3 regions of the Pantoea allii genome follow, and region 1 is predicted to be linked to each of the others. Evidence: predicted binding sites of a transcription regulator. Region 1 holds the regulator's gene; each other region holds the start of a gene.
What was found. Region 1 encodes LexA, which represses DNA repair genes until DNA is damaged. Its sites were predicted from a motif close to TNCTGTATGTACATACAGNA; they were not measured.

Region 1 (8,084 bases):
GATCTAACAGCCGGCCGGTACGTGAACGGCCCCCTTCCACGAAGTACTCCACGGAATAGCCACGGGTAAAGAGTTCACCCAGGTATTCACGGAAGACGGTGGCATAGAGCTTGTTGCCTTTAAAGGTCCGGCGAATAAAGAAGGCACCCAGACGGCGGAAAATCGGCCCGGCAGGCCAGAAGTTCAGGTTAATACCGGCGGCGATGTGCGGCGGGACCAGCCCCTGGTGATACAGCACGTAAGACAGCAACAGGTAATCCATATGGCTGCGGTGGCAGGGCACATAAACAATTTCATGACCGTCCTGAGCCAGCTGGCGAACGCGCTCACCGCCGTTGACGTTGATGCCCTGATAAAGTCGACTCCAGAGCCAACCCATCACGCGATCCGTGACGCGAATCGCTTCGTAGGAGAAGTTGGCGGCAATCTCCTCCATCATTTCAACGGCGTTTTGCTGGGCTTTTTCATGCGAAACCTTCTTGCTGCGGGCTTCGTCTTCTACCGCTTTTTCTATCGCTTTCGATTGCAGCAGGCGATTGAACAAATCCTGACGCGCGGGCAGGCGCGGACCGACCGCTGCCAGACGCTGACGGGCAAAGTGGATACGAGCGACCCGGGCCAGTTTTTGCGCAATTGATTTATCCGTACCGTGTTCAGTCGCCATACGACGCAGGGAAACGGTTGGCGAGAAGCGCACAAAACTGTCGCGACCATGCCAGAGCACAGCAAAGAATTTTTGTACCCCATTTAACAAACGTAAATGAGGCGGATTATCTTCTCCCTGCACTTCCCGGCCGGGTGCGCGGCCGAACATGACGGAAACCGGTAACATCTGGATATCAAGCTCAGGGTTACTGCGGTGCAGATCGAGATACTCGTGGAAGATTTTTACCGACTCGACGCTGGGCACGAAATAGGGAAACACGCGTGGGCCATCGTGGATAAAGACATGACGCGGCAGCAAGGCCCCGTCAATCTCCAGCGGCGAAAGCGGATCGGGCAGCTCGTGCCTGATGCACTGCGCGCGCAAAGTCAGGAGATCGGCCTTTGAATCATAAGGCAGGACATACATAATAGGCCGGGTTGGGTCCAGCCCATGTTCGGATACGGGATCGGCCGGAATGGCCTTACTCTTTACCAGAAACGACAGGGGTAAATTCAGTAATTTATAAAAAAGTATACGCCAACCTGACATAGACAACATGAAGCCTCTTGTTAGCAAAGCGGCGCAAGCTTATCAGAAAGCGCAGCAAAAATCTGTGACAGCGACAATTGTGCGCTGCCCAATATTGACGTCAATCCTTTGAAAAGAGTTCCTTTATTATGACAAATAATGTCACCGGCCTTAACCGAATTGTGAAAGCTGCGGGCTATTCATGGCAAGGTCTTCGTGCTGCCTGGCAGCATGAAGCTGCTTTCCGTCAGGAAGCGGTTACCGCACTGGTAGCGATTATCCTGGCCTGCTGGCTGGATGTCGATAGCGTTTCGCGCATCCTGATGATTGGCTCTGTCGTACTGGTGATTATTGTTGAAGTCCTGAACAGTGCCATAGAAGCGGTGGTAGACCGCACCGGTCAGGAGCGGCATCCTCTTGCTGGACGAGCAAAAGACATGGGCTCCGCCGCCGTTTTCATCGCAATATTACTGGCCCTTTTTGTCTGGGGAACGCTGCTTTGGTCGCATTTGCGATAAGCGTTCCATCTCGCGTCAAATAACTGATTTTGGCCTGAGTTTTGGTTTCCATTTCACCAATACCTGTATATACTCACAGCGACTGTATAAACAACCAGGGGGCGGGATGAAAGCATTAACCAGCAGGCAGCAACAGGTCTACGACTTGATTCGCGACCACATTAATCAAACAGGCATGCCGCCAACGCGTGCAGAAATCGCCGCGCAGCTTGGTTTTCGTTCGCCAAATGCAGCCGAAGAACACCTGAAAGCACTGGCGCGTAAAGGCGTGATTGAAATCGTCTCTGGTGCGTCCCGCGGTATCCGTTTGTTAATGGAAGAAGAGCCATCAGACGGCCTGCCGTTGATTGGTCGCGTCGCCGCCGGTGAGCCATTACTGGCCCAGGAACACATTGAAACGCATTACAAAGTAGATCCTGACATGTTCAAGCCTGCAGCGGATTTCCTGTTGCGCGTGAGCGGAATGTCGATGAAAGATATCGGCATTATGGATGGTGATTTGCTGGCGGTTCACAAAACGCAGGAAGTGCGTAATGGTCAGGTTGTGGTTGCGCGTATTGATGATGAAGTCACGGTAAAACGCTGGAAGAAACAGGGTTCTGTGGTGCATCTCTTACCTGAAAACAACGATTTCGAGCCTATCATTGTTGACACACGTGCCCAGTCTCTCACCGTTGAAGGTCTGGCTGTCGGCATTGTCCGTAACGGTGAGTGGTTGTAAAACCCGTTAAGGTTATTGGCATGCGTCAATCTTAACGTTCTCCAGTCTGCCCTTACTTTGCCGCTGTGGGTTTATCTCTGGCCCCGGCGGTTTATCGCACGGATTCAAGAATGCGCTTTCTGACAGCTACCGATAAAAACCTGTGGCGGTTAGCGCTGCCCATGATCCTGTCAAATATCACGGTTCCTCTGCTCGGTCTGGTCGACACGGCCGTGATCGGCCATCTTGACAGCCCGGTTTATCTGGGTGGTGTGGCTGTCGGTACGACCATCACCAGCTTCATCTTCATGTTGCTGCTTTTTCTGCGTATGAGTACCACGGGCTTAACGGCTCAGGCATTGGGTGCGGGTGATAAGACCGCTCTGGCGCGAGCGCTGACTCAGCCACTGCTCATCGCGCTGGTCGCGGGCCTCTTATTTATCTTCCTTCGCTATCCCGTTACGACGTTAGCCACCCGCTTTATTGGTGGGGACCCCGCGGTATTGGAGCAGGCAGCCCTGTTTATCCATATTCGCTGGCTCAGTGCGCCCGCAACGCTGGCTAATTTAGTCATCCTGGGCTGGCTGCTGGGCGTTCAGTATGCCAGGGCACCGGTCATCTTGCTGGTGGTAGGTAACGTCATTAATATCCTGTTGGATCTCTGGCTCGTGCTGGGTTTGCACTGGGGCGTGGCGGGTGCCGCTAGCGCCACCGCGCTGGCAGAATACGCAACGTTACTGGTCGGTGCGGTGATGGTGTGGCGCGTACTAACGCTGCGGGGTATCACCTTGGAGATGCTCACTCACAGCTGGCGCGGCGACATCCACCGCCTTCTTCGCCTTAATCGCGATATTTTACTGCGCACCTTGCTGTTGCAGCTCTGCTTTGCCTCTCTTACCGTGCTCGGCGCCCGCATTGGCCCTGACGTCGTCGCGGTCAATGCCATCCTGTTAATGTTCATTACGTTCACCGCCTACGCGCTGGATGGGTTTGCCTACGCCGTAGAAGCCTTTGCCGGTGAAGCGCACGGGGCAAAAAACGGCACCCGGCTGCAGCAGGTATGGCTATCTGCCTGTCGTCAGGCGCTGGTGGTGGCGCTGTTTTTCTCACTCGTCTATGCCCTGTTTGGCTATCAGATAGTGGCATTCCTCACCTCTATCCATGCGCTGCAACAGGCCGCTGACCGCTTTTTGATCTGGCAGATTGTCATGCCGCTAATCGGCGTCTGGTGCTATCTGTTGGATGGCATGTTTATTGGTGCGACAAAGGGAAGAGAAATGCGTAACAGCATGGCGGTGGCTGCCTTGGGCTATTTCCTGACGCTCGCTACGGTGCCCCTGCTCGGCAACCATGGTTTGTGGCTGGCGATAGCGGTCTTCCTTGCCCTGCGTGGCTTATCCTTGTGGCTGGTCTGGCGTAAACACTGGCGCAATGGCACCTGGTTCACTGCCTGATCGCTGAACCGGAATTATGACGCAGGATACATATTATTTTCATTTTTTCCGGCAAACCTGAAATTACCTACTACAATTAACTTTGAATGGCGCTGTTAAGTAGCGCTTTATATCGTGATTTTGTTTAACTGCAAAATAAAACGAAACCGAAGGATGACGTGGAGGTCTGCAATGAATAAAGACGAAGCGAGTGGTAACTGGAAACAGTTCAAAGGAAAGATGAAAGAGAAATGGGGCAAGCTGACCGACGATGATATGCAAGTCATTGAAGGTAAACGCGATCAGCTGGTCGGAAAAATTCAGGAACGTTACGGCTACGCGAAAGAAGAAGCGGAGAAAGAAGTAACGGCCTGGGAAGGTTCCAACAAAGATTACCGCTGGTAATCACGCTTTCAGGGACGCTCCTACCCGGGTCGGTACGCTCATGCCGGCCACCGCACAAGGATGTGCACATTAACCCTGTAACCCCAACCCTGTAACCCCAACCCTGTAACCTCAACCCTGTTAACCCCGTTTACCGCGCTTTTTCCCTTCAGTCTGATGGTCGTGATCACAATGTTCATGATGTTCACAGGCCTCAACTTCAGCACAGTTCTCACATAAACCATGAGCTTCAATCACGCTATGGCGTAGCACAAAGTGTGCCTCCTGAGCTAAAGACGCGATGATCTGCTCTGCGCCTTGAGCCTGCTTCTCTGTCACCCCAGCACAGCGATCGCAAACCAGCATAACCGACGTATGCGCAGGCGCTTCGAAGTGATGACACATGACATAACTGTTATTCGATTCAACCCGATGAATAAAACCCTGTTCGAGCAAGAAATCCAGCGCACGATAAACGGTAGGCGGCTTAGCCTGCGGCTCGCTAACCCGCAACTGATCAAGCAGGTCATAAGCACTGATAGAGCCTGGCTGTCCGGCCATCAACCGTAGCACTTCTGCTCGCTGGGTCGTCAGGCGAACACCGCGCTGTAAACACAGCTTCTCAGCCTGGGTCATAATTTGCTCTGGCGTCATGGTTGACATGGCGTTTCTCCGCTAGACAGGTGATGTTATCTTATCACAATAATCGTTATGACGTTGAACCTTGCCGCCAGCCAGACAGCGCCCGCCTACACGCTTCTGTTTCTTCCCTTCCGTTCGCTTATCCTTTGCTGAAAGCTGGCTTCGTACCAGTCTGTTTCAGAATGTTTATAGATATTTTTTACTTTTACTTTACATCTCACTGAGTTAAGAACTAATGTTTAAATGTTCTTAATAAAGTGCTGGCCCAGACTGGATTTGCCTGAAGCATTTTCGGCGGGAACCTCACATATCGGATCGAAAAATAATCAATCCACGGAATTGCGCCACTATTTACTCTGAATTCACAGCAATAAAGCGTTAGCAATCCTCCACAATGGAGCTAACAAACTATTCAGTCGTTAATGTATTAACGGCAATATTTCAGGTGATGATAAGCAAATGGCAAAATTAACCGTTCCACGTTCCGTTCTGGTTTTTCCTGCAGTATTCAATGCCCTGGTTTTTTCATCTTCCGCACTGGCCGCCGGAACCTGGTATGATGCCCGCAACGACGCCATGGGCGGAACGGGCGTGGCGTCCTCAAACTACGGTTCGGCTGTGTTGGCTAACCCGGCGTTAATGACCAAAGCCAGGCCCGACGATAACGTCAGCATTATTATTCCCAGTGCCGGTGTGCAAATCACGGACAAAGACAAGATGGTCGATAAGATCGATACCATCACGGATACGGTAAATCGCTATCAGGATCTGTTCGGCAACGCCACAGGATTTGAGCTGTTACGCCGTATCCCGCAAATCCAGGCTGCCTCCGGCGACTTAGCCAATACGCTCAGGGATTTACGCGGTAATAAAGCCAATGCCACAGCGGGTGCGGCAATCGCCGTAACCATTCCCAATGAAACACTGCCTTTTGCCTTTATCACCAAGGCTTACGGTACGGCGCACGTTCGCGCGAATGTGAAAGAAGGTGACATCGTTATTCTGCAGGGCGTTGCTGATGGCACCTTTGCAGGTATTCCTGGCGGTGCCTTTGGCCTGGCGAACGTTCAAAACCTGCTGGGCTCCAGCGCGAATGGCCTGGCGGCGTTGAATACGGATTACGGTATTTCCGTTGCCCATGAGTTCACGATTGCCGGACAACCTGTCTCAATCGGTATTACGCCAAAACTGCAAAAAACCTGGCTGTATAATTACTCCGCCAGCGTCTATAACTACGACAAAAACGATTTGCGCGACGGTCGTTACCGCAGCACCGAAAGCGGTTTTAACATCGATGCCGGTGTGGCGACGGTCTTCGCCGAAAACTGGACGCTGGGCGTGACCGGACAAAACCTGGTTTCCCGCGATCTGCAAACGAAAGAAGTGAACGGCTATCGCGATACTTACGAAATCCGCCCATTAGTGACGGCGGGCTTAGCATGGGATAAAGGCCCCGTTACCCTGACCGGTGATGTTGATCTGACCGAAACCCACCGCTTTAAATCGCAGGAAAACAGCCAGTACGCTGGCGTAGGTGCGGAATACCGCGTGCTGGAGTGGTTGCAGTTACGTGCCGGTTACCGCGCGGACATGCGTTCTACTGATGAAAACGTGGCCACAGCCGGTTTCGGTGTGTCACCGTTCAACAACTCTGTGCATCTGGATCTGGCTGGCTCAGTGGGCCAAAACAATACCTGGGGTGCAATGGCACAGCTTGGATTTAATTTCTAATCCCTTGCCATTAACGGGCGGGCGATACCTTGTCGTCCGCCCTTATGCTATCCTTGCGCAGAATATCATCACTGTTAACTACCGGATCGACTGCGCTTCATGACCGATACTTTTTCATCCCAACGCTTTTCTGTTGCCCCCATGCTCGACTGGACCGATCGTCACTGTCGCTACTTTCATCGTCAGCTCACTGCGGACACGCTGCTGTATACCGAAATGGTAACGACGGGCGCAATCATTCACGGCAAAGGCGATTATCTGGCATACAGCGAACAGGAGCATCCGGTCGCGTTGCAACTGGGCGGAAGCGATCCCGCAGCCCTGGCACAGTGTGCGGCGCTGGCGGAACAGCGCGGCTACGATGAAGTGAACCTCAATGTGGGTTGCCCGTCAGATCGGGTACAGAATGGTCGCTTTGGTGCCTGCCTGATGGCGGAAGCCGGCCTGGTCGCAGACGGTATCAACGCGATGCGCGATGTGGTGGATATCCCGGTAACGGTTAAAACCCGTATCGGCATTGACGATCAGGACAGCTATGCTTTCCTTACCGACTTTATCGGCACCGTGGCAGAGCGCGGTGGCTGTGACACCTTTATTATCCATGCCCGTAAAGCCTGGCTTTCTGGCCTCAGCCCGAAAGAGAACCGTGAGATCCCGCCGCTGGATTATCCGCGGGTTTACCAGTTAAAGCGCGATTTCCCGCAGTTGACGATTGCGATCAACGGTGGCGTGAAAACGCTGGAAGAGGCAAAAACGCACCTTCAGCATCTGGACGGCGTGATGATGGGCCGTGAAGCCTATCAAAACCCCGGTATCCTGGCGCAGGTGGATCGTGAGTTATTTGGCCGCGATCGTCCTGCGGTCGATCCGGTCGCGGTGGTGCGGGCTATGTATCCTTATATTGAAGCGGAACTCACCAAAGGGACTTACCTTGGCCATGTTACGCGCCATATGTTGGGCCTGTTCCAGGGGATTCCTGGCGCGCGTCAGTGGCGACGTCACCTCAGTGAAAACGCCCACAAGCCCGGTGCCGATGTCCGTGTACTGGAGGCGGCGCTAGCCCTGGTCGCCGACAAAATTCCTCAGGAAGCATAATCCTGCAAAACCAGCCACCCGGCTGGTTTTTTTAACACCAACAGTTGGTTAATTTCATCAATTGTGGGTTTCGTTTTTTCTGCTATTTCTATTAAAATCAAAAAGTTAACCTTTGGCACGTTTCTTGTAATAGTCAGTGTATTGATAACGAGGAGCTCCAAAATGGATATTCTTTTTGTGTTGGGTTTTTTCCTGATGCTGTTACTGACCGGCGTGTCCCTGTTAGGCGTGATTGCTGCCCTGATCGTCGCAACGGTGGTAATGTTTGTAGGTGGCATGCTGGCACTGATTGTGAAGGTTTTGCCCTGGTTAATCCTGGCGGTGGCAGCGGTATGGCTTTATCGCCGCTTTTTTACAGACGAAGAGACGCGCCGACGCAACAGGCTTAAACGCCGCTTTAGCCGGCT
Region 2 (8,084 bases), on a different replicon from region 1:
TTTGCCCGGCTGAAACACACCTTTGACAGCGGCTGGCAATGGACATTAAACGGAACGCACGACCAGTCCACGCTTAACAGTAAAATGATGTATATCGCTGGTTATTTCGACAAAAATACCGGCGCAGGCGTTTCGCCTTATGCGGATTATCCTGTCGTAGGCGGCACGGGATATAATTCGGCAAAACGTAAAGTCGATGCCGTCGACACCTTTGCCAGTGGCCCTTATCAACTCTTCGGACGTAACCACGAATTAATGCTGGGTGTCAGCTACAGCAGGCAGAAAAACACCTATTACGGTACTTTTGCCAATATCTCTTCAGCGGAATTAGGTGACTTCAACCTCTTTGATGGTCAGTTCCCGGAAACGGACTGGGAGCCACGCACGCTATCCCAACAGGATATTACCCGCCAAACTTCAGGTTACCTTGCGACACGTATTTCAGTCGCCGATCCGCTAAATCTGATACTGGGCGCGCGTTATACCCGTTGGAGCAAAAACACCCTGACCAACGATATGGAAAAAAATAATATCACGCCTTATGCCGGTTTGATTTATGACATTGATGAGAACTGGTCAACGTACGCCAGCTACACCTCTGTGTTTCAGCCACAATCCTATCGTGATATCTCAGGCGCCTATCTGGCACCGGTTATGGGTAAAAATTATGAAGCGGGCGTTAAATCTGACTGGTTCGACAGCCGTTTAACGACGTCGCTATCGGTGTTTCGTGCCGAGCTGGATAATGTCGCGCAAACCACGGGGCGTATTATTCCGGGGACCACTGAGTCAGCTTATGAAGGTAAAAATGGCACGGTCAGCCGCGGGGTCGAGTTTGAAATTAATGGCGCAATAACCGATAACTGGCAAATGACATTGGGTGGCACCCGTTATATTGCAGAACAGCGAGAGGGCACGGCGTTAAAGCCCGATCTGCCACGAACGCAGTTGAGCGTCTTTACAAGCTACCGTTTATCCATGCTGCCTGACCTGACGGTAGGCGGCGGTGTGAAATGGCAAACCCATGTCTGGAGTGATAACTCCGCACCCGAAGGCAAGGGGACATGGCGCGCAGAGCAGGGGAGTTATGCCTTAGTGAATGTGTTCAGCCGCTATCAGGTCACTAAAAATTTTGCTGTCCAGGGCAACATCAATAACCTTTTTGATAAAACCTATGACACCAACGTTGCGGGAGACATCGTTTACGGCGAACCACGCAACGTGTCTGTTACCGCCAGCTATCGCTTCTGAACAGTCTACAGTCTCTTCAATACGCGCCTCACGCGAGGCGCTTTCAGCAATCGGTGTTTTGCTCGCCTCTGCCAACTGCAAATCCATGATCCATCACGTTTTGATGCAATCTTCACGTCAGAAAACCCTGGATTTGCGCTACACTGACCAGCGTTAACCCTGTGTTCTGCCGCTATCATGGTGCTGTTTGAGGCAAACTAATTAACCTGGAAGAAGTATGAAAATCAGATTCCTTTCGGCCAATGAACAAAAACTGGCAGAGGTTCGCGGAATACTGGAGCCAGTGGGCGTAGAAGTATTACCGATCGCACGTCGCATAGAAGAAATTCAAACGGAGAACGAGCTGGATTTAGTCCGCGATAAGCTGACCAAAGCTTTTTCTATTATAGGACGTCCTCTTTTCGTCGAGCATACCGGGCTTTATCTGGATGGTCTGAATGGCCTGCCAGCCGGTCTGACGCGTATTTTCTGGAACCGACTGGATGCCGACCGTTTTGCCTCCCTGGTTAACGGGCTGGACAGCCAGGGCGTCACGGCCAAAACGGTACTTGGCTATTGTGATGGGCGCAAAATGTATCAGTTTTACGGTGAATTGCGTGGGACGATAGCGCCAAAGCCTGCGGGTCCCCGGGGATTTCAGTGGGATTGCGTCTTTATCCCCGAAGGTTACGACCAGACCTTTGCTGAGATGGGCGACAAGAAAAACGAAATTTCAAACCGTCGCATTGCGCTGGACCGTTTCGCGTCCTTCCTGAAAACCGCACGAGGCGTGGCATGAAACCTGAACTAAAACGGGCTTATGATTCCGGTAAGCTGATACTGTTTGCCGGTGCGGGCCTTTCCCGCAATCTCGGCCTGCCGGAATGGCATGAACTCATCGCCCATCTGGCTAACGAGCTGGGTTACGATCCCAAGATTTTTAATACCTATGGGACGCATCTCTCTCTGGCGGAGTACTACAAGCAGAAAAAAGGATCGCTTGGCCCGTTAAGAAGTTGGATGGACCGCGAATGGCATCGGCCGGATATCGATGTCCGTAGCTCTGAAATTCATACCATGATTACTCAGGGCAATTTCTCCCGTATTTATACCACCAACTATGACCGGTGGTTAGAGGCGGCGCATGAGGCGCACGGCGTACCCTATTTTAAAGTGGCTAACGCGGCTGACTTGGTCTCATTAACGGAAGACAAGCGCCATATCATCAAACTTCATGGTGATTTCGACGACGATACCTCCATTGTTTTAGATGAAAGTAGCTATTTTGAGCGGCTCTATTTTGATTCACCACTGGATATCAAGCTGACGCATGATGTGATGGGCAATTCCGTATTATTTGTGGGTTACAGCATCAGTGATTTTAATATTCGTCTGTTGTTTTATCGCCTGACGAAAATGTGGGGACGCACTGGGCTGGCCACCGCGCGCCCTAAGTCCTACCTCTTTACTAATCGCAATAACCCGGTGGCAAAAGAGGTCTTGGGTCAGTGGGGCATCGAAATGATCGTGTCAGAAGAGGACGATCCCCGCAAAGCCCTGGCTGACTTTATGGAAGAGTTACTGGCTTGATAACCCAGACCGCTTCAACCGGTGCACGGTAAAAACGGCGGACGACCTCCGTCTTAGCGGTAGTGTTTATTCTTCTCTGGAAAACGCGGACTACTGTGATATACTGTATAAATAAACAGTACCTGAGGGCAAAAACTATGGCTGTCGAAACAAAATTTGTAGTGGTCAGAAAAGGTGAAGAGAAGATGACATTTGCCAATAAAAAAGAGGCTGATGCCTACGACAAGATGCTGGATATGGCGGAAGCCTTCACCGACTGGCTGCTGACGCATCAGGCTGATATGGACGAATCGCAGGCTGAATCATTAGGCTTGTTGCTGGCAGAACAAAAAGAGGCGGTGCAACATATCCTTCGCACCAGTAAGTTACCCGAGTCCGTAACGGTCGACAGCGCAACGGATGTCGCGGATGCTGATTCTCCTGCTCAAAACGACAAAAAGGTGCGTGCCGTTAAAGCCGCCTGATCCTTTACGCTGGAAGTCAGCTTCCAGCGTACCGCTTTACGTCTCTCGCGTTCTGATATCATTCGTAACTCACTTCCGCAAAAAATGTGTTGTATGTCAGTCATTAGCGTATCAAGTGCGTCACGGCAAAAGCATAGTGATGAAGATATCTGGCAATGCACGTCAGGCAAAGCGCATAGCCATGAAACCTGCCTGGTTTGTTAAGCATGGTCAATTTCCGGTTCAGGTATGTCCTGTCAAAGGGGTGACGTAAACTGACATATTATTCCTGATGCGGTATTGTTTCACATCAATACTATCGATGTTAGTAATGGATTGATGCGCATTTCCTGTCAGTAACTCAGGTTAAATCTGTGCGATCGCCCCGCGTGGTAGGGTGAGAGATGACTAAAAAAGTGACGCTGTCACTGCTATCGTTTCGCGCCTGGTGCCGGGCTCCCGGCGGAATTTCAATCCCCTGCTGAGCCTGCAGGCGATGTACAACGCCCTCAATTTCCATCGTCAGCTGGCCCTCAAGGATAAAAAAGAACTGACGGGCGCGGCTGTGAACGTGCCGTGTTTCAGAGGTGGCGGGCGGCATATGCTCATAAATAATGCTCAGATCCTGGCTTTTCATAAAATGCCAGCCATCACAGTTATTTCCCCACACATAATGTTCCGCGTTGTCTTTTGAAATCATACTTCCTCACGTTACGTTCGACGGGCTATGTGATCCGCCGCGGGTATGCATCAATCTTATTAAAGTTCATTTATGACACGCCGATAGTTCTTCCAGGGACACGACAGATTGTATCTGACAGGGTGGTCAATTTAGCCGGTATATTCCAGGGGAATCAGTATGATCACTCAACCCGTAAAAAAAACGATGAGTACCCGCACGCAGATGCTGCTGGCGGGCGGCTTAACCATCACGCTTGGATTTACCGTCACAATTGGTGTTCTGAGCTGGCAGTCGGCGAAAGAACAAAAAACGCTGGCGGAAAAATATCTGCAGCAGATTGCGCAAAGTCGTGGACTGCAAATTCAGCAAGAGCTGAGTTATGCCCTTAATATGGCGCACAGCTTAGGGCAAAGCCTTATCGCATTACCGAAAGCGGGCGTTAACGATCGTAAAATTGCCGACAAAATCATGGAATATACACTCAGGGCCAACCCTGACTATCTCTCCATGTCCGTTATTTTTGAACCCAATGCTTTTGATGGTCGGGACGCAGATTTCGCCACTCAGAAAGGGCAGGCGCCTCAGGGGCGATATGCCTGGTTTGTCGACCGCGATCAGTCCGGTAATTATTCTATGCATCCGTTACTTTCTTTTTTGACGCCGGGCCAGGGCGATTATTATCTGGTGCCGCAGCAGACAAAGAAAGACACGCTGATTGAGCCCTACAGTTATGCCTATAACGGCGTGCCGACGTTGTTGACCTCGGTGGCCTCGCCCATTGTCGATCAGGGCAAACTCTATGCGGTCGTTACCTCCGATATATCCCTGGCCTTGTTACAAAAGAAAGTGAATCAGATTAAGCCGTGGCAGGGTACTGGCTATGCGTTACTGCTTTCTAATAGCGGCAAAGTGGTTTCCTCACCAGATAAAGATGAGGCCGGTAAAACCTGGAAAGGTGAGAAAGATAATTTCACTCAACAGATCGTGGAGCATGACGATCCGTTGCTGGGTGAGAAGGCCATGTACACCTGGTACCCGGTAACGGTGGGTAACAGCGATAAGCCCTGGTACGTCGGCATTGTGGCACCGGTCAGTCAGGTGATGGCGGCGGCGAATCGGCAACGCTACTGGGCCATCGGACTGATGCTGGTGAGCATTCTGCTGGTTGGGGCTGTCCTGGGGTTATTGTTCAATCGCAAAGTGATGCGCCCGCTAGGCGGTGAGCCAGCCGAAGCGGCCAGAATCGCGCTGGCCGTTGCGGACGGTAAGCTGAGTAACGCCATCACGGTAGCACCCGGCGACAATGCCAGCCTGTTTTATGCTCTGCATACGATGCAACGTCAGCTGCAATCTATTGTGGGCCAGATTAAAGATGCCAGCGCATCAGTACGGGAAGGTGCAAGCGAGATCGCCAGTGGTAACCTCGATCTGGCATCACGCACCGAACAACAGGCGGCAGCCCTGGAAGAAACCGCGGCCAGCATGGAACAAATCAGTGCAACGGTTCGGCTGAACGCCGACAATGCGCAGCAAGCCACCAATCTGACCGAAAATGCTACCTCTATCGCCAGCCGGGGTGAAACGCTGGTTGGGCAAGTGGTGCAAACCATGTCGCAGATCGATGACAGTTCGAAGAAGATTGGTGATATTACGACCATGATCAACAGCATTGCCTTCCAGACTAACATCCTTGCGCTCAACGCGGCAGTTGAGGCGGCGCGTGCCGGCGAGCAGGGCCGTGGATTTGCTGTCGTTGCCTCGGAGGTTCGTAATCTTGCGCAACGCAGTGCGAGCGCGGTTAAAGATATCGCGGCCCTTATTGAAGAATCCAGCGTTCGCGTACAAAGCGGTGTGAAACTGGTCAACGAGGCGGGGAAAACGATGCACGAGATGACGAAGGCTGTCTCTTCTGTGCAAAGTATTATTGATGAGATTGTGTCGGCCTCAGATGAACAGGCGCGCGGTATCGGTCAGGTCACTATCGCGGTTAACGAGATGGACGGCACGACACAGCAGAACGCCGCACTGGTACAGCAGATGTCCGCGGCAGCCAGTTCACTTGAAGACCAGGCTCAACAGCTGGCGCAAACGGTAGAACAGTTCCGTTGATAGCTGGCAAAACAGAAAAAAACAACCCGCGCGCTGCGGGTTGTTTTTTTAGAGGGGATTAGCCTGGATAGATACCGCGATCTTTACGTGCCATGAGAATACGTTCACAGGCGACGATATAGGCTGCGGTACGCAGAGAGCAGTCTTTCTCTTTTGCTTTTTCCCAAACGTGAACCATGGCTTCCGTCATGATCTTGTCTGAACGTTTGTTAATTTCGTCTTCGCTCCAGAAGAAGCTGGCCATATCCTGCACCCATTCGAAGTAACTGACGGTTACCCCACCGGCGTTACAGATAACGTCGGGCACCACAATCACACCGCGGTTGGCCAGAACATCATCGGCGTCCGGATAGGTCGGGCCATTAGCGCCTTCAAGCACCAGCTTACAACTCAGAATCTCCGCACGTTCACGGGTAATTTGACCTTCAAGGGCGGCAGGAATCAGAATATCCATTTCCGTGTGCCAGAAGGCGTCTTTCTCAATGCTTTGCGCACCCGTAAAACCTGCAATCTGCTTATGTTCAATCTGCCATTGCGTCAGCGCATCCATATCAATACCGTCGGCATTGAACAGCGTAGCGGTATGATCCTGAATCACCACCACGCGTGCACCGGCCTGGCTGAACAACCGCGCGGCCTCACTGCCTACGTTACCAAAGCCCTGTACGGCAACGCGTGCGCCTTCAATTGGAATACCTGCACGGCCTGCTACTTCACGGCCTGTGACAAATACACCGCGACCTGTGGCTTTTTCACGACCCAGAGAGCCGCCCAGGTGAATCGGTTTGCCTGTGACCACGCCGGTCACGGTGGTGCCGAGATTCATAGAATAGGTGTCCATCATCCAGGCCATGACTTTACCGTTGGTGCCCACATCCGGTGCCGGAATATCTTTCTGTGGCCCAATGATGATGCCAATTTCACTGGTATAGCGGCGTGTTAATCGCTCAAGCTCGCCTTCAGACAATTTGAACGGATCAACGCGAATGCCGCCTTTTGCGCCACCATAGGGCAGATTGACGGCGGCACATTTGATGGTCATCCAGGCTGAAAGGGCCATCACTTCATTTAAATCGACATCGGGATGATAGCGAATGCCGCCTTTGCCCGGACCGCGTGACAGGTTGTGCTGAACACGATAACCCTCAAAATGGCGAATAGAGCCGTCATCCATTTGCAAAGGAATATCAACGATTAATGCACGTTTAGGATGACGTAAAGTGTCAATCCAGCGAGTGAGGTCGCCTAAATAAGGCGCAACGCGATCGATTTGTTGTAGGTAGGTGGACCAGGCTGAAGTACTACTGTCAGACGCGTAAGATAACTTATCCATACAAAACCTTTCTTATCGAAGTTATTTATTGTGTTGAACCGTGGAAACGACACGCGCTTGAGCGCGCCGACATAATTTATCACCACCAGAAAAAATTTGATGTCGACCAGGCAGGGATTATCCCCATGCTATATCGATTCCTGGTGAATAAGAGTGAATAATAACGCCCATTACCTGCCTTAAGGTCGGCTGTTTTGTGCATAAAGAACGCATAATTAATGCATAAATTAAAAATTTGACGATTTATCAGTTCTTTGAAGAGGGTCAAAAAGTTAAGGAATTGTTTCAAATGATATTGACTTTGTTGCACCAGTAAGGTGCATAAATAAAAGTAATGCGAAGTGTTGTTTCGCTAATGCGAAGAGGCGCATGAATAACACAACGTGATTTGTTTTACGCCGTCATCTATTCAATTAAGGCTCCAGCGCACCCTTTTACATTAAGCGCAGGACAGGGCGAAGGTTCTCTTTACCTGAACTGGAATACAGGTTTTAACGTTAAAAATGAATCTCGCTGACGCGCGGTGTTGTCCAGGCTGTGCACGGTTTACGCCGGCAGTGAAGACTACGCGGTGCACAGCGATGCATACCAAACCGGCATAAATACCCGCACAGCGCACTCTTTGTTCATGCGTTAAATAATGTGTAACCTGCACATCCTGCGTTTTTAATAAAGCGGTAGGGATTTATGGTTCGTA
Region 3 (8,084 bases), 110 kb from region 1:
AACTTGGAAAAGCCGTAAGCGATAGAGATGCCCGAAAGCGCAAACCCCAGATCGCCGCGCGAGAAGCCCTGTTCAACCAGATAAGGCATGGCCAGAGCAAAGTTTTTCCTGACCAGATAGTAAGCCGCATAGCCAAAGAAAATACCGATGAAGATCTGCCAACGCAGGCGGCGATAGAGGGGATCGACACGATCCTCTGCCACCTGGGGCTGGTGTGGTGCAGGTTTAAAAATACTTAACATTATGGTGGCCCTCCGGGCGCATTATGGTTTTGATTCCCCAGCAGGTTGGGTCGAAACATAAAAAATGGTGCTCGCGATGCACCATTTCGCGCAGAGAATAGACAGAGACAGTGCCGTTTACTGTGATGAATGACAAATTTGTTACAGTTTTATTACAGTAAAGCGCGAAAATGCCAGGCAGATGCGCTTTTTCACACATTTTTGGCGGCAACAGGCGTGGTGTGGGAAGGATAAAACAGGCAGAGAGAAAAGATAACGCCTGAATGCCTGGTAAGTAACCAGATGTAAACCAGATAAATCAGCTCTGATTCAGGACTTTGTTTACACTGACGCTCTGTTTATTTCGGGGTTGTTACCGTGCTTTTATTGATCGTTACTACCATTCTGTGGGCATTTTCTTTTAGCCTGATCGGTGAGTACCTTGCCGGGCAGGTCGACAGCTGGTTTTCCGTATTGATGCGCCTGGCGCTGGCCGCCATTGTCTTTCTGCCGTTCCTGCGCTGGCGTGGCTACCGGCCTTCAACGCTCTTGCTCTATATGCTGGTCGGGATGCTGCAACTGGGCATTATGTATTTACTGAGTTTTGAAGCCTATTTGTATTTGAGCGTGTCAGAATTCCTGCTGTTTACCGTGATGACGCCGCTCTATGTCACCTTGATCTACGACCTGATAAGTCGAAGGCCTCTGCGCGTCGGATACATTTTCAGTGCCTTGCTGGCCGTTGCGGGCGCGGCGATTATTCGCTACGACAAAGTCAGCGAAAACTTCTGGTTTGGTCTGCTGTTAGTGCAGTTAGCCAATATCTGCTTCGCGGCCGGGATGGTGGGCTATAAGCGTTTGCAGGAAACCCGGCCGATGCCGCAGCACACGGCGTTTTCGTGGTTTTATCTGGGCGCGGTGCTGATAGCTATTATTGCCTGGGCAGCCTGGGGCAATCCCAACAAATTACCCACGACGACGCTGCAGTGGGGAATCCTTGTATGGTTGGGCGTTGCGGCGTCGGGACTGGGTTATTTTATGTGGAACTATGGGGCAACGCAGGTCGATGCCGGCACGTTGGGCATTATGAATAACATGCACGTTCCGGCCGGATTGCTGGTTAACCTTGCGATATGGCAGCAAAAACCGCACTGGCCAAGCTTTATCGCAGGTGCCCTCGTGATTATGGCGTCGCTGTGGGTACATAAGCGCTGGGTAGTCGGTAACAGCGCGAAATAGCCGGGCTGACCTTAGCGGGAAAAAAGATCAGTGGGGGATGAGAAGGCGCGCCGGGCGCCTCGTCAGGCGAGTGATGCCTGATGCGCTAAAGGCTGAACGGCTTATGCTTACTCGTGATGACATATTTCGCGAGCGAGCGAGCGACAGGACACAGCCTCTGCGCCTCAGGCAGGAAAGCAAACGGGCACGGATGTCTGCTTTCCCGACCGGGTGAAATACCATCGAGCTGCGTTTTAAGCGGGTTTGCCTGTGGCGGGCCGATGAATCATCGTCAGCCCTTTAAGGAAATTACGCAGAATCTGGTCACCGCATTCACGGTAATTTTTATGATCCGGTTTGCGGAAGATCGCGCCAATCTCTGCCTGAGAAACCGTAAAATTGGCCTTTTTTAGCACATCAGGAATATCCGTCGTTTTTAAATCAAACGCGATGCGCAGCTTTTTCATGAAGATGTTGTTGTTCATCTTGCGCTCAATGGACGGCGCGGGCGCGTCGTCACTTTTGCCACGGCGATGAAAAATTAAACCGTTAAGGAAATATCCCATCACAACATCGGGGCAGGGACGGAATGCCGCATCCTCATCTTTCTTCAGCCAGCTGGTGATATCAGCCTGAGCAACCTCACATTCAGCCAGCGCAAAAATCGCCACCATTTTGGCATCGTTCAGATCGAGCATATAGCGCACGCTGCGCAGAATATCGTTGTTAGTCATGGTGAGATCTTCTCATGGTAAATCGACAGGCTGCGCATTATAGGGGATTTTGCCTGCTACCGTGCAGCTTTGTCACTCACGCGATAAAACCTTAGCAGGATGCGCGGCGTCCCTGACGAACGGCAGATGCTCGCAGGCATGCTGACGGGCAAAACGCATAAAGGCTTCCAGTACCGGCTGACGCTGTTCCCCGTCGCGCACGGCGGCATAAAGGCGGCTCCATAAGCCGTCACCCAGCGTTTTGGTGATCACCAGTCCCTGTTTTTCAAAGCTTTCTACCACCCAGTGCGGCAGTGCCGCAATTCCCATGCGCGCCGATACCATCTGAATCATTAACAGGGTGTTATCGACGTTCTTAAGTGCAGGGCTGATGCCAGCGGGTTGCAGAAAGTGACGCCAGATATCCAGCCGCTGGCGTTGTACCGGATAAATCATCAGGACTTCATCCGCCAGATCGTCAGGGGAAATATGTTCAACCTGTGCCAGAGGATGATCCGGTGCCAGCACCAGTCGGACTTCGAAATCGAACATCGGAGAATAGAACAAGCCTGAGCGCGGCAGGATATCCGAGGTTAATACAATATCCAGTTCCCCCTGCTGCAGGGCGGGCTGCGGATCAAAGGTCACGCCGGATTTAAAATCCATCACCACCTGGGGCCAGCTCTGGCGAAACTTATCTAATGCCGGCGTAAGCCACTGGATACAGCTGTGACACTCAATCGCCACGCGCAGGGTTGTCTGATGCGGCTCGTGGCAGGCCTGAAGTGCCTGCTGAATCTGCGGCAGTATCTGCTCTGCCAACTGCAATAAAATTTCGCCCTGCGGCGTAAAACGCAATGGCTGACTTTTACGGACAAACAGACGGAATCCCAGCCGCTGTTCCAGATCGCTGAACTGATGTGATAACGCCGACTGTGTCTGATGAAGCTGAGCCGCTGCCGCTGCCAGCGAGCCCGTATTCTGCAGAGCCTGAAGCGTCCGGAGGTGTTTGAATTCGATCATGAGAGTCCTTCACATCGAAACTGAATAATTTGCGCTTGAGGAACATACAGTACCCGCAGAATATAGCGGTGTAAACATCTGGACGGCTAAACATCTTTAGCGACCCGCTAAAGCCGAAGAATTTCTGGAGAATAGTGAATGACTATCCTGAATCATACTCTCGGTTTTCCACGTATTGGCCTGCGTCGTGAGCTGAAAAAAGCACAAGAAAGTTATTGGGCTGGCAACATCACGCAGGAAGAACTTCTGGCGGTGGGTCGCGAACTGCGCGCCCGCCACTGGCAACAACAGAAAGAGGCCGGCGTCGATGTGCTGCCGGTCGGTGATTTTGCCTGGTACGATCACGTTCTGACGACCAGCCTGATGCTGGGCAATGTGCCTGCTCGCCATCAAAACAACGATGGCTCCGTTGATCTGGATACGCTGTTCCGCCTGGGCCGTGGTCGTGCACCGACGGGTGAGCCGGCGGCAGCGGCGGAAATGACCAAATGGTTTAACACCAACTATCACTACATCGTGCCAGAATTCACTCAAGGGCAGTCGTTTTCATTAACCTGGACTCAACTGCTGGATGACGTGGACGAGGCGCTTGCGCTGGGTCATCACATCAAGCCCGTATTGTTAGGCCCGGTAACCTACCTCTGGCTGGGGAAAGTAAAAGGCGTGCCGTTTGATCGTCTGTCACTGCTGAACGACATTCTGCCCGTTTATCAGCAGATCCTGGCCGAACTGAAAAAGCGCAACATAGAGTGGGTACAGATTGATGAGCCCGCCCTGGCGCTGGAACTGCCGCAGGCATGGCGTGATGCGTTTAAACCGACTTACGCTGCATTACAGGGGCATAGCAAACTGCTGCTCACCACCTATTTTGACAGCATCGGTCAGAACCTGGATGTCATCAGGTCACTGCCCGTGCAAGGCCTGCATGTGGATCTGGTGCAGGGCAAAGATGACATTCAGCGGTTGAACCAACAACTGCCCGCAGAGTGGCTGCTGTCTGTCGGTGTCATCAATGGTCGTAACGTCTGGCGTGCCGATCTCAGCCACTGGTTTGAACGCCTGCAGCCGCTGGTGGGCTCACGCAAGCACCTGTGGATTGGTACCTCATGCTCACTGCTGCACAGCCCCATCGATCTCAGCGTAGAAACCCGTCTGGACGATGAAGTGAAAAGCTGGTTTGCCTTTGCGTTGCAAAAATGTCGTGAGCTGTCGCTACTGAGCACGGCGCTTAATCACAACGATCCCGGCTCCCTGGTGGAGTGGAGCGCGCCGGTTCAGGCGCGCGCTCACTCAAGCCGCGTTCACAATGCGGCTGTTGCGCAGCGTCTGGCAAACGTTCAGGCCAAAGATACCGCGCGCGCCAGTGCTTACCCCGAGCGGGCCAGAGCACAGCGCCAGCGTTTCAATCTGCCCGCGTGGCCGACCACTACCATCGGCTCCTTTCCACAAACCCCCGAAATTCGTGGCCTGCGTCTCGACTTCAAAAAAGGCGCAATAGATAGCGCGCATTACCGTACCGGTATTGCCGGGCACATCAAGCAGGCGATTGTTGAACAGGAGCGTCTGGGGCTGGACGTGCTGGTTCATGGCGAGGCCGAACGCAACGATATGGTGGAATACTTCGGCGAGAATCTGGATGGCTTCGTGTTTGCGCAAAATGGTTGGGTACAAAGCTACGGTTCACGTTGTGTTAAACCGCCGGTGATCATTGGTGATGTCAGCCGTCCGGAAGCCATTACCGTCGAGTGGGCGAGGTATGCTCAGTCCCTCACCGATAAGCCGGTAAAAGGCATGTTGACGGGTCCGGTAACGATTCTTTGTTGGTCATTCCCGCGTGAGGATGTGTCACGTGAAACGATCGCCAAACAGATTGCGCTGGCGCTGCGTGATGAAGTTGCCGATCTGGAAACCGCCGGTATTGGCATCATTCAGATTGATGAGCCTGCGCTGCGTGAAGGCTTACCGCTGCATCAGTCAGACTGGGCCGACTATCTGCGCTGGGCAGTAGAAGCGTTTCGGTTAAACGCCGCCGTCGCCAAAGACGACACTCAGATTCACACGCACATGTGTTATTGCGAGTTTAACGACATCATGGCATCCATTGCGGCACTGGATGCAGACGTGATTACCATCGAAACGTCGCGTTCTGATATGGATTTGCTGGATGCATTTAACGCGTTCGAATATCCAAACGAAATCGGGCCCGGTGTTTACGATATTCACTCGCCCAACGTACCCGATGTCGAGTGGATAGAAAATTTGTTACGTAAGGCGGCACAAAGTATTCCAGAAGAACGTCTGTGGGTGAATCCGGACTGCGGCCTGAAAACCCGTGGCTGGCGCGAAACCCGACAGGCACTGGCTAACATGGTTAAAGCGGCAAAAAACCTGCGGGGCGAAACCGCCTGATTTCCTGGTGTTGTGTCAATACGTTGTCAGTATGTTGGGGCGCTTGCGCGCCCCCTTTTTTTGATCACGTCGTGGGTGCAACGCCGTATTGCGTAAACCAGGCTAACATGCGCGCCCAGCCATCGGTTGCCGATTCTGCGTGATAGCTCGGACGATAGTCAGCGTTGAAAGCATGTCCGGCATCGGGATAAACAATAATCTCAGCGTTGGCATTGGCCGCATGCAATGCCTGACGCATCTGCTCGACGCTTTCCAGCGGAATGCCGTCATCCTGACCACCGTATAATCCCAGAACCGGTGCGTTCAGATCGACGGCGATATCGATAGGGTGCTTTTGCTGCTTCATGGTTTTTTCGCCAACCAGACGGCCATACCAGGCCACGGCGGCGCGCAGCTGCGGGTTGTGCGCGGCATAAAGCCAGCTGATGCGTCCGCCCCAGCAGAAGCCGGTAATCCCCATGCGGCGAATATCCCCACCGTTACGGGCAGCCCAGTTCGCTGCGTGATCGAGATCCGCCAGCACCTGACTGTCAGGCACTTTGCTGACCAGCTCTTTAAACAGCGTCGGAATGTCATGGTAGTCATTCGGATCGCCTTCACGGAAGTACAGTTCTGGCGCGACCGCCAGGTAGCCTTCCAGCGCCAGCCGACGACAGATATCGCGGATGTGTTCGTGAACGCCAAAAATTTCCTGTACCACCAGCACCACCGGCAAAGGACCGTCTGCTGACTGCGGTTTCGCATAAAAAGCCGGCAGGTTTTCGCCCTGACTCGGAATAGAGGTTTCCCCCGAATGGATGGTGGGGCTGTCGGTAATAATCGTGGTTGATGCTGTGGGCTGAACTGCCGGAGCAAACGCGCCTGCAGCTGATTTTTGTGTCATATTATCGTCGGTCTTCATCATTCTCTCCGTGCAAGCATAGGCGCAATCACGTAACTATAGCCTGGCCACCTGTGACAGGTTCCAGACAGGGAGTAACAGAGTGGTTAACCAATAAAATTACACTTCTCTTTAACATTCCCGCGATAGCTTCCACATCACCATATGTAGCAATACACAAGGCGATGGATGGATGTGTGATATTGATCACCCTATTTTTCTTAGAAAATGTAACTTTCATTTTCTTAAGTGAATTTAGTCACATATTTACCTCGCCCGGTGACGTAAAGTGGCGTGAAAATTTTCCTTAACCCGGAGTCTGATATGACACAGTCTGACGTTTTCCATCTTGGCCTGACCAAAGCTGATCTGCAGGGGGCGACGCTGGCCATTGTTCCCGGCGATCCTGAGCGCGTAAAAAAGATTGCCGGGCTGATGGAAGATGCACAGCACCTGGCTTCTCATCGTGAATTCACCACCTGGCTGGCTAAGCTGGATGGCAAGCCGGTTGTCGTGTGTTCCACAGGGATTGGCGGGCCTTCGACATCAATTGCCGTCGAGGAGCTGGCGCAGCTTGGCGTGCGTACCTTCCTGCGCGTGGGCACCACGGGGGCGATTCAGCCGCATATCAACGTCGGGGATGTTCTGGTCACAACGGCATCAGTACGCCTGGACGGGGCAAGCCTGCATTTCGCCCCCATGGAATTCCCGGCGGTGGCGGATTTCACCTGTACTACAGCATTGGTGGCGGCCGCAGAAGCCTGTGGTGCCAAAACGCATATCGGTATTACGGCCTCCTCTGACACCTTCTATCCCGGTCAGGAACGTTACGATACCTTTTCCGGTCGCGTCGTTAATCGTTTCCAGGGATCGATGCAGGAGTGGCAGCAGATGGGCGTGCTGAACTACGAGATGGAGTCGGCGACCCTGTTAACCATGTGTGCCAGCCAGGGGCTGAGAGCGGGAATGGTGGCGGGCGTGATCGTCAACCGTACGCAGAAAGAAATTCCGGATGCCGTGACGATGAAGCAGACGGAAAGCGATGCGGTGAAAATCGTGGTAGAAGCCGCGCGCCGTTTACTGTAATCCCCTGTTTTAACAGGCAGGCGAGTGATCAGGCCTGCCTGTCTCATCCCAGACAGATTGTTGCGTCACCGCTTCCAACGCCAGTAAATATATCTGGACATTCATACAGTGCGAATTTACCTTTTCCCTCATTAGTCTGACCAGCGGGGAAAATATGGATCAGCACATCATTATCAGCATCTGCCTGGCGCTTGTCGGCCTTGGTGTGGGCTGGATACTGGCGCAAATGCGCGTCGGCCATCAGTTAGCCAGCTTTTCCACGGAACGCCGCTTGCTCAACGAGGCACAGCAGCGTCAGCAACAGCAAATCGAACAGCTTCAGCAACAGGTGCAGCAGCGCGAGCAGGAGTTGAGGCAGCTTCATGGTTCATTAAGTGGGGCCAGTGAGCGCCTGCAACAGCTTGATTACTGGCGCAACGAGAGTGAACAGCTCACACGTGAACTGCGGAACCAGCTGGAAGTGAACAGCGCCCAGGAAGCGGAACTGCGTGAGGTCACGATTCGCCTGGAAGAAACCCGCTTCGCAGCGGAAGA

Region 2: a site for LexA is predicted at 2,922-2,941, ahead of QNH99_RS21610 (YebG family protein). Genes of this name have one in related genera too.
Region 3: a site for LexA is predicted at 3,208-3,227, ahead of metR (HTH-type transcriptional regulator MetR). Genes of this name have one in related genera too.

Annotation. Positions count from the first base shown of each region.
Region 1 is NZ_CP125958.1:4,345,168-4,353,251, reverse strand. Features, by position in the region: gene plsB (glycerol-3-phosphate 1-O-acyltransferase PlsB) at 1-1,195, opposite strand, end outside; gene QNH99_RS20410 (diacylglycerol kinase) at 1,324-1,692, shown strand; gene lexA (transcriptional repressor LexA) at 1,799-2,413, shown strand; gene dinF (MATE family efflux transporter DinF) at 2,524-3,846, shown strand; gene QNH99_RS20395 (CsbD family protein) at 4,018-4,230, shown strand; gene zur (zinc uptake transcriptional repressor Zur) at 4,351-4,872, opposite strand; gene traF (conjugal transfer protein TraF) at 5,311-6,582, shown strand; gene dusA (tRNA dihydrouridine(20/20a) synthase DusA) at 6,682-7,677, shown strand; gene pspG (envelope stress response protein PspG) at 7,840-8,084, shown strand, end outside.
Region 2 is NZ_CP125959.1:55,702-63,785, forward strand. Features, by position in the region: gene fhuE (ferric-rhodotorulic acid/ferric-coprogen receptor FhuE) at 1-1,251, shown strand, start outside; gene QNH99_RS21600 (non-canonical purine NTP pyrophosphatase) at 1,469-2,029, shown strand; gene QNH99_RS21605 (SIR2 family protein) at 2,026-2,820, shown strand; gene QNH99_RS21610 (YebG family protein) at 2,958-3,284, shown strand; gene QNH99_RS21615 (cupin domain-containing protein) at 3,625-3,963, opposite strand; gene QNH99_RS21620 (methyl-accepting chemotaxis protein) at 4,123-6,054, shown strand; gene QNH99_RS21625 (Glu/Leu/Phe/Val family dehydrogenase) at 6,113-7,387, opposite strand.
Region 3 is NZ_CP125958.1:4,450,603-4,458,686, reverse strand. Features, by position in the region: gene glpT (glycerol-3-phosphate transporter) at 1-242, opposite strand, end outside; gene QNH99_RS20845 (carboxylate/amino acid/amine transporter) at 600-1,460, shown strand; gene QNH99_RS20840 (DUF1456 family protein) at 1,694-2,173, opposite strand; gene metR (HTH-type transcriptional regulator MetR) at 2,246-3,175, opposite strand; gene metE (5-methyltetrahydropteroyltriglutamate--homocysteine S-methyltransferase) at 3,314-5,584, shown strand; gene QNH99_RS20825 (dienelactone hydrolase family protein) at 5,649-6,485, opposite strand; gene udp (uridine phosphorylase) at 6,789-7,550, shown strand; gene rmuC (DNA recombination protein RmuC) at 7,705-8,084, shown strand, end outside.